Regions from separate parts of the Niveibacterium sp. COAC-50 genome, predicted to be linked through region 2. Evidence: predicted binding sites of a transcription regulator. Region 2 holds the regulator's gene; the other holds the start of a gene.
What was found. The regulator FNR, encoded in region 2, switches genes on or off when oxygen is low (the NO sensors DNR and NnrR bind a similar motif). The targets are predictions, from matches to a motif close to TTGANCTAGNTCAA.
Positions count from the first base shown of each region.

Region 1: coxB (cytochrome c oxidase subunit II) is a predicted target of FNR. The motif match lies at 2,761-2,774, and genes of this name have one in related genera.

Region 1 covers NZ_JABCJM010000002.1:92,485-97,081, forward strand. Annotated here, with positions in the region: gene ctaD (cytochrome c oxidase subunit I) at 107-1,687, opposite strand; gene coxB (cytochrome c oxidase subunit II) at 1,720-2,565, opposite strand; gene mpl (UDP-N-acetylmuramate:L-alanyl-gamma-D-glutamyl-meso-diaminopimelate ligase) at 2,894-4,243, opposite strand; gene HH302_RS07915 (hypothetical protein) at 4,325-4,597, shown strand, end outside.
Region 2 covers NZ_JABCJM010000003.1:375,496-380,092, forward strand. Annotated here, with positions in the region: gene HH302_RS14900 (sulfite exporter TauE/SafE family protein) at 1-584, opposite strand, end outside; gene hemN (oxygen-independent coproporphyrinogen III oxidase) at 646-2,040, opposite strand; gene fnr (fumarate/nitrate reduction transcriptional regulator Fnr) at 2,136-2,876, shown strand; gene HH302_RS14915 (SirB2 family protein) at 2,877-3,257, opposite strand; gene HH302_RS14920 (alpha/beta hydrolase) at 3,266-4,597, opposite strand, start outside.

The DNA of each region.
Region 1 (4,597 bases), on a different contig from region 2:
CAGTACTTGAGCATCACGCCGAAGAAGAACACCAGGGCGATCGATCCCAGCCCCAGTGCCGTCTTCAGGTTGCTGCGCGTTGCGCTCCGCTTGGCCATGTTGCGAATCACTTGACCTGAGGCGGCTCTTCAAAGGTGTGGTATGGCGCCGGCGACGGCACCGTCCACTCAAGCCCCTCGGCACCGTCCCAAGGCTTGGCTGCGGCCTTCTCACCACCGCGCACACACTTGATGACCGTGAAGAGGAAGATCAGCTGTGAAAGCCCGAACCCGAAGGCGCCGATCGTGGCGATGGCATTGAAGTCCGCGAACATCGGGTTGTAGTCCGGAATGCGCCGCGGCATGCCAGCCAGGCCGAGGAAGTGCATCGGGAAGAAGGTGATGTTGAAGAAGATGATCGAGCACCAGAAGTGCAGCTTGCCGAGGCGCTCGTCATACATGTGCCCGGTCCATTTCGGCAGCCAGTAGTAGGCGCCGGAGAACAGCGCGAACAGTGAGCCGGCCACCAGCACATAGTGGAAGTGCGCCACGACGTAATACGTATCCTGGATCTGGATGTCGATCGGTGCGATCGCGCAGATCAGCCCGGTGAATCCGCCCATCGTGAACACGAACAGGAAGCCGACCGAGAACAGCATCGGCGCCTCAAAGGTCATCGAGCCGCGCCACATCGTCGCGACCCAATTGAACACTTTCACGCCCGTCGGCACCGCAATCAGCATCGTTGCGTACATGAAGAACAACTGGCCGGTCGCGGGCATGCCGGTCGTGAACATGTGGTGCGCCCACACCATGAAGGAAAGAATCGCGATCGACGCCGTCGCGTAGACCATCGAGGCGTAGCCGAACAGGGGCTTGCGCGCAAAGGTCGGAATCACCTGCGAGACGATGCCGAAGGCCGGCAGGATCATGATGTACACCTCGGGGTGCCCGAAGAACCAGAACACATGCTGGTAGAGCACCGGATCACCGCCACCGGCCGCGTTGAAAAAGCTGGTGCCGAAGTGCCGATCCGTGAGGATCATCGTCACGGCCCCCGCCAGCACCGGCATCACGGCGATCAACAGGTAAGCCGTGATCAGCCAGGTCCAGCAGAACAGCGGCATCTTCATCAGCGTCATGCCGGGGGCGCGCATGTTCAGCACGGTCACGACGATGTTGATGGCGCCCATGATCGAGCTGATGCCCATGATGTGGACCGCGAAGATCGCCATGTCCATGCCCATGCCCATCTGGATCGACAGCGGCGCGTAAAGCGTCCAGCCAGCCGCCGATGCTCCGCCCGGCACGAAGAACGACCCCACCAACAGGATCGCAGCCGGCGGCAACAGCCAGAAGCTCCAGTTGTTCATGCGCGCGAAGGCCATGTCGCTCGCGCCGATCATCAGCGGGATCTGCCAGTTCGCGAAGCCGACGAAGGCCGGCATGATCGCGCCGAACACCATCACCAGCCCGTGCATGGTTGTGAGCTGGTTGAAAAACTCCGGCTGCACCACCTGCAGGCCGGGCTGAAAGAGTTCGGCACGGATCGTCAGCGCCATCACGCCCCCGGAGAGGAACATGATGAAGCTGAAGATCAGGTACATCGTGCCGATGTCCTTGTGATTCGTGGTTTGAATCCAGCGCATCAACCCGCTCGGGTGATGGTGGTCATGTCCGTGTTCCAGGCCGTGTGGGACCGCACTCATGCTCTAGCTCCTGTCTCGGAATCGGTGCGTGATCAACCGGCCGCGGCCGTGTTGGCAGATGCCTGCGGGGCCGCGGGCTGTGCTTCAGCGGCCATGCGTTTCTTCTGCGCCGCAACCCATTCGGCGTACTTCTCAGCAGACACCACATGCACCTCGATCGGCATGAAGCCATGCTCCTTGCCGCACAGTTCGGCGCAGTTGCCGCGATACACGCCCTCCTTCTCGGCGCGGAACCAGGTGTCGCGGATGAAGCCGGGGATCGCGTCCTGCTTCACGCCGAAGGCAGGCACCCACCAGGCGTGGATCACATCGTTCGCGGTGGTGAGGATGCGGATCTTCTTGCCCACCGGCACGACCACCGGGTTATCGACTTCGAGCAGGTAGTTGGCGCCCTTGGCCGCCCCGCCTTCGATCTGGTCGCGCGGCGTGGACAGCGTCGAGATGAAGCGCACGCCCTCGCCCTCGCCCTTGAGGTAGTCGTAACCCCACATCCACTGGTAGCCGGTGGCCTTGATCGTGATGTCCGGGTTTGACGTGTCCTTCATCGAGATCACCGTCTTCGTCGCCGGGTAGGCCATGCCGAGCAGAATCAGCACCGGCACGACAGTCCAGGCAATCTCGACCGCTGTGTTCTCGTGGAAATGGGCTGCAACCGCGCCCTTCGATTTGCGGTGCCGGAACACCGACCAGAACATCACGCCGAAGACACCGACGAAGATCACCAGGCAGATCACGAGCATCATCGAATGCATGCCGTAGATCTGTTCGGCAATGCCGGTGACAGGAGGCTGGAGGTTGTAACGTGCGTCGGCTGCCGACGCGGCGTTGGCGACAAACGCCATTGCCAGTGGAACTGATGCGCGAGTGGTATGCCTCATGGGTCCTCGAAAAACACCGGATGAGTGCTGCTTCTGACGACAGCTTTGCAGTCCGTGAGCACCCGACCTCGCGACGCCTCACACGACCGCTTGCCGCAACTCCAACTCCCGCGCGGGGGAACGACGCCCTTTCGGGCCGCCCCGCCGCGTTCGGTTTTGATGGTGCCACAGCGAAGGCGCTCGCAGCAACAAATGTTGATTCATATCAATGTGTTGCATTGCCGCACATGCTGCATCGCCATATCCATCTGCCTGAACACACACCGCTTACGCAGCACAGAAAAACAAAAGGCGCCCGAAGGCGCCTTTTCTCTCTGCGTGCAAGGGGTCAAGCGACAGCCAGCGCATCCAGCAACTTCTGATGGACACCGCCGAAGCCCCCGTTGCTCATCACGAGGACATGGTCGCCGGGTGCGGATTGCTGCACCACAGCACGCACAAGTTCATCGATCGACTCAAAGGTGCGTGCCCTCTCGCCCAGCGGATTCAATGCCTCGGCCGGATCCCAGCCGAGTTTGTTCGCATAGCAATAGACAAAATCCGCCTGCGTGAGGCTTGGCGCCAAACGATCCTTCATCGTGCCGAGCTTCATCGTGTTGGAACGCGGCTCCAGCACGGCGAGGATGCGCCCTTGCGGCTGCCGCCGGCGCAAGCCTTCAACGGTGGTTTGGATCGCAGTCGGGTGATGAGCAAAATCGTCATACACGGTAACCCCGCGCACGACGCCACGCACTTCGAGCCGCCTCTTGATGCCCTTGAAGCCCGCGAGCGCGGCAATCGCATCCTGCGGGCGCACGCCGACATGGCGAGCCGCCGCAATCGCCGCCAGCGCATTGGCGCGGTTGTGCGCTCCAGCCAGCGGCATCTCGGCACGCCCGATCTCGTTGCCATTAAGAGAAAACACCGCCTCCGACACCGAATCACCCTCTCGCGCGTGCCACGCACCCGCGTCGTCAAACCATTCGAGCTCGCTCCAGCAACCGCGGTCGATCACGCGTCGCAGACTCGCCTCGGCCCCGTTGGCCACGATGCGACCAAGGCGCGGAATCGTGCGCACCAAGTGATGGAACTGCGTTTCGATCGCGGCCAGGTCGGGGAAGATGTCTGCGTGGTCGTACTCAAGATTGTTCAGGATCACCGTGCGCGGGCGGTAATGAACAAACTTCGAGCGCTTGTCGCAGAAAGCGGTGTCGTACTCATCGGCTTCGATGACGAAGAAGGGCGACTCGGTCAGCCGCGCCGACACGCCAAAGTCCTGCGGCACCCCGCCAACCAGAAAGCCGGGATTGAGCCCGGCGGACTCCAGCAGATAGGCCAGCAGCGACGTGGTGGTGGTCTTGCCATGCGTGCCCGCAACCGCCAGCACCCACTTGCCCGGCAGGATGTGCTCAGCCAGCCACTGCGGCCCGGAGGTGTAGGGCAAGCCGCGATCCAGAATCGCTTCGAGCAGCGGATTGCCCCGCGACACCGCGTTGCCTACCACATACATATCTGCCGCCTGATCCAGCTGCGACGGATCGAAGCCTTCGATCAGGCCAATCCCCTGTTCCGCCAGTTGCGTGCTCATCGGCGGATAAACATTGGCATCGCAGCCAGTGACGCGATGGCCTGCGGCGCGGGCAAGCAAGGCAATGCCGCCCATGAAGGTGCCGCAGATACCAAGAATGTGAATATGCATCAGGGACGGCGCAGCCGGGAGACCGCGCGGGGTGTGGTTAGAATAGGCTCAATTGTAGCCGAGGCCCCGCGCCCAACCCCGATGCCGCTCGATGCACCGCCCCCGCGCAGTTCGCTGCGCCAGAACGTCGCCGCACTGGCAGCCCGCCTGATGGCCGAAGACGGCATATCCGATTACGGCCTCGCCAAACGGAAGGCTGCGCGCCAACTCGGCGTCACCGAGGGCGAAGCGATGCCGAACAACGCCGAGATCGACGCCGCATTGCGCGAGTATCAGGCGCTCTACCCCGACGACGAGCATGAGGAACGCCTGGAAACCATGCGCGAAACCGCCTGCGAGGTCATGCGGCTGCTC
Region 2 (4,597 bases):
CAGCTCCGCAAGCGGGCGGCAAACAGGCCAGCGAGCATCAGGTTGGGCAAGGTCCCCAAACCGAATGACAACATCAGCACCGCACCGCGCGCGGCGGAGCCTGACACCAAAGCCGTCGCAAGGATGCTGTAGACGAGGCCGCAAGGGACGAATCCCCAAACCAGCCCGAGCGGATAGGCGTTGAGTGGCGTCCGGGCGGGGATGAATCGCGCCCCATACGGCCGTAACCTTGCCCACAAGCGGCCGCCGAGCCGCTCGATGGGTGCGAGGGGCGCGGTGACGCCCGCCAGGTAAAGCCCTAACAGCACCAGCAAAAGGTTCGCCAGCACGTAGAACGTAATCTGGATGGGCAGCAGGCGATTCAGCAGGAAACCAGTCGAACCGATCGCGCCCAGCAGCGCACCGGCGAGGGTATAGCTGGTGATGCGGCCCAGGTTGTAGGCCAAATGGATCGGCCAAATGCGTCGCGACTGCCCAGGCGCATTGACGGTAAGCGCAGCAACCAGCCCTCCGCACATGCCCACGCAGTGGGTTCCACCCAGCAGACCGATCAGCGTCGCGGCAAGGTATCCCGCTTCAGGCATCACACAACATCCCGGTGCAGCCCATTCAGGGCAATCCGCAAGTGTAGCGGCCGGCCGAGGCTCAAATCACCTTGGAGTAGCGGACGACTTCGCGATCACCGCGCAAATGCGCGTCAAACGCCATGGCCAATACGCGCGCCAGCATGCGACCCGGCGTCGTTACCTCGACCCCCTTCTTGCCAACGATGCACAGGCCATCACGCTCATGGGCCCGCAGCGCTTCGATCTCGTCGGCAAAATACTCGGAGAACGTGATGCCCCAGGCCTGCTCAAACGCCGCGTAATCCAGCGAGAAGTGGCACATCAGACTCTGAATAACCGCGTAACGAAGCTGATCGTCGAACGTCATCTCGTAGCCACGGACGACAGGGAGCTCGTCACGATCGAGCATCTCGTAGTAGGCCTCAAGCGTCTTCGCACTCTGTGCGTAGGCCGGGCCTACCTTGCCAATGGAGGAAACGCCGAAGCCCAACAGATCGCAGTCCGAGTGCGTTGAATAGCCCTGGAAGTTGCGATACAAACGCCCGTTGCGCTGAGCCACGGCCATCTCGTCGTCCGGCCGCGCGAAGTGGTCCATGCCGATGAACACGTAGCCCGCGTCAGTCAGCTTCGAAATCGCCATGCCCAGGATCTCGAGTTTCTGGTCCGCACTCGGCAAGTCGCCCGCATTGATCCGCCGTTGCGGCATGAAGCGCGTCGGCAGGTGGGCATAGTTGTAGAGTGCAAGACGGTCCGGGGCGATCTCCAGCACGCGATCCAGCGTCTGGCTGACGCGCTCGACGCTCTGGAACGGCAATCCGTAGATCAGATCGATACTGACCGAACGGAAACCATTCGCGCGCGCGGCCGCGATGACCGCCGCGGTTTCCTCAACAGACTGGATGCGGTTGACGGCTTTCTGGACGATCGGGTCAAAATCCTGAACACCGACGCTCATCCGGTTGAAGCCCTCGGCCCCAAGCAGCGCAACGGTTTCAGCGGAAACGCGGCGCGGGTCTACCTCGATCGAGTACTCGCCACCGGGCGTCAGGTTGAAATGCCGGCGGATCGAACGAAACAATTCGCGGATCTCGCTGTCCGACAGGAAGGTCGGTGTGCCGCCGCCCCAGTGCATTTGTGAAACATCGTGCGAGCCGGCGAGCTGTCCGGCGACCAAACCCATTTCTTTGTCAAGATAGCGCAGGTAGCGCTCCGCCCTGCTACGGTCCTTCGTGACAATCTTGTTGCACGCGCAGTAGAAGCAAACCGTATCGCAGAATGGAATGTGGAAATATAATGAGAGGGGTTTTTTGAGGCCGCCCTGCGCGCGCAGACCTAGATGTCTTGCGTAGTCGCTGCGTCCAAAGCCCTCGTGAAACCTGTCCGCGGTCGGATACGACGTGTAGCGCGGGCCGGAAACGTCGAAACGCTGGATGAGATCGCGGTCGAAGACCGGCGTCTGCTCATTCTGATTCATTGTTTATTTTTTTCTCTCTGTGGATGCCGGAAGGTGTCATGAACTCGGTCGGAGCCGTTTGATTGCCATCAACTAGCCCACTTGGAGCACCCGCCTTGGAAAAACCCGCCACGATTCCGCTGACGGCCGTCAATCTTCGCACCGCGTGCACCCAATGCAACCTCAAGGAGCTTTGCCTTCCCGTTGGTCTTGACGACGTCGATCTTGAAAGGATCGACGGCCTCATCACTGCACGCAAGAAGGTCAAGCGGCAGCAGCATTTATACCGTGCTGGGGAGCCTTTCGAAGCAATCTATGCGATTCGCACCGGTTTCTTCAAGACCGACATCCTGACCGAAGACGGCCGGGATCAGGTCACCGGTTTCCAGATGGCCGGAGAGATCCTCGGACTCGACGGCATCTCGACGGATCGGCATGTCTGCAATGCGGTTGCACTTGAGGATTCAGACGTCTGCATGATTCCGTTCGAACGGCTCGAAGAACTCTCGCGCCGCATCGAACCCCTGCAGCGCCAGTTCCACAAGTTCATGAGCCGCGAGATCGTCCGCGAGCAAGGCATCATGATGCTGCTCGGGTCGATGCGCGCAGAAGAACGTCTGGCTGCATTCCTGATCAACCTATCGCAACGCATGCGCCTTCGTGGGTACTCCGCTTCGGAGTTCCACCTTCGCATGACGCGCGAGGAGATAGGCTCTTACCTCGGTCTGAAACTGGAGACAGTGAGCCGGGCGTTCTCCAAATTCCAGGATGACGGCTTGATCAGCGTCCACCAGAAGCACATCCAGATTCTGGATGCGGATGGACTGCGCCGACTGATTGGCCGCGCGAACGTGTAGTTACCACCACGGCGTCGGTCGTTTTGTCAGCGCGACCGACACGATGTAAGCCAGCACCAACAAAGCGGCCACAAATGTGGCCGCTTTTGCTTGGCGTGTGCGCCCGCGCTTGAGCGCGTAAGACCCCAGAACGATGTAGCCAAGCAAGCCAAGCACCTTCGCGGTCAACCAGTCGTCACGAAACGGCGCTACGCGAAGGGTCCAGGCCAAGGCGACGGCCGAGGCGAGCAATCCGGTATCGACGATATGCGGAACCACCCTCGCCCAACGCTGGCGCACCCAAGGCGCATCAATCAGGACGCCGATACCTCTGGCGATGAATCCTGTTGCCGAGAGCACCACGAAACTGACGTGAAGATGTTTGAGCAGCAGGTAATCCATCGGCCTCGTTAGCGTTCCATGACGTAGTCACCAGGAGCAGCGGCAAGCGGAGGAAAGGCTTCGTTGCACACGGGTGGCGGTGCGACACGCTCACCGCAACGCTCGTCCAGCCACCTGAACCAATCGTCCCACCAACTTCCGGCGTGGTGGTCGGCGCGCTCACGCCAACCATGCGCGCTGTCGGTCCGGTGAGCCGTGCCGATCCAGTATTCGCGTTTCGGCGGCTGTACGGGTGGGTTGACGATCCCGAGGATATGCCCGCTGGACGACAGCACGAAGCGCTTGTCTCCACGCACGAAATTGGCCACCCGAAATGCTTGCCGCCACGGGGCAATATGATCGTCTTCGGCCGCAACGGCATACAGCGGTTGGGTGATCCGCCCAAGATCGAGCGACTCGCCAGCGACGGTCAGCGCATCGGCCTCAATCAGGCGATTCTTGAGGTAGAGCTCTCGCAAGTACCACGCATGCATGGCATAGGGCATGCGCGTGGTATCCATGTTCCAGTAGAGCACGTCGAACGACGGCGGCTTTTCGCCCATCAGGTAGCCCTGAACCACGTATTGCCAGATCAACGGGTTCGAGCGCAGCAAGCGGAACGATGTAGCCATGTCGCGGCCGTCGAGGTAACCGCGCTGCTCCATGGCCCGCGTCAGGTAGCGGACGCTCCCTTCATCGATGAAGACCTCCACGTCGCCCGGCTTGGCGAAGTCCACCAATGTCGTAAATAGCGTCCAGTGTGCAACCGGCATCTCATCCGGCGTGTAGTGGCGATTCGCCCATGCCATGTACATCGACAAGGCCGTACCGCCGATGCAGTACCCGACCGCATGTACTTTGTCCGCCCCGGATAGTTGGCGAGCGACCTGAACTATCGCATCCACCCCCTCCTGCAGGTAATCATCGAAACGAACGTCGCGGAGCGCTGCATCGGGGTTCTTCCACGAAGTGATGTACACATCGAAGCCCGCATCGCGCAAATGCCGCACCAGACTCTTCTTCGACGTCAGATCAAGGATGTAGAACTTGTTGATCCATGGCGTCACGATCACGATCGGGGTTTGTCGAACCGTATCCGCCGTCGGGGTGTAGTGGATGACCTCCACCAGGCGGGTGCGGGCAACGACTTCGCCCGGCGTCGTCGCAAGGTTCTTCCCAACCTTGAAATCGGCGGGGTCAGCCATTCGGATATCCCCGGCACGCAGGTCATCGAGGAAATTCTGCCAGCCGGACCGAAGCGTTTGCCCCTGGCTGGCGACCGCCGCACGTTGCGCGACCGGGTTGAGTGCCAAGTAATTTGTCGGCGCCACGGCATTGAGCCATTGCCGCCACCAGAACGC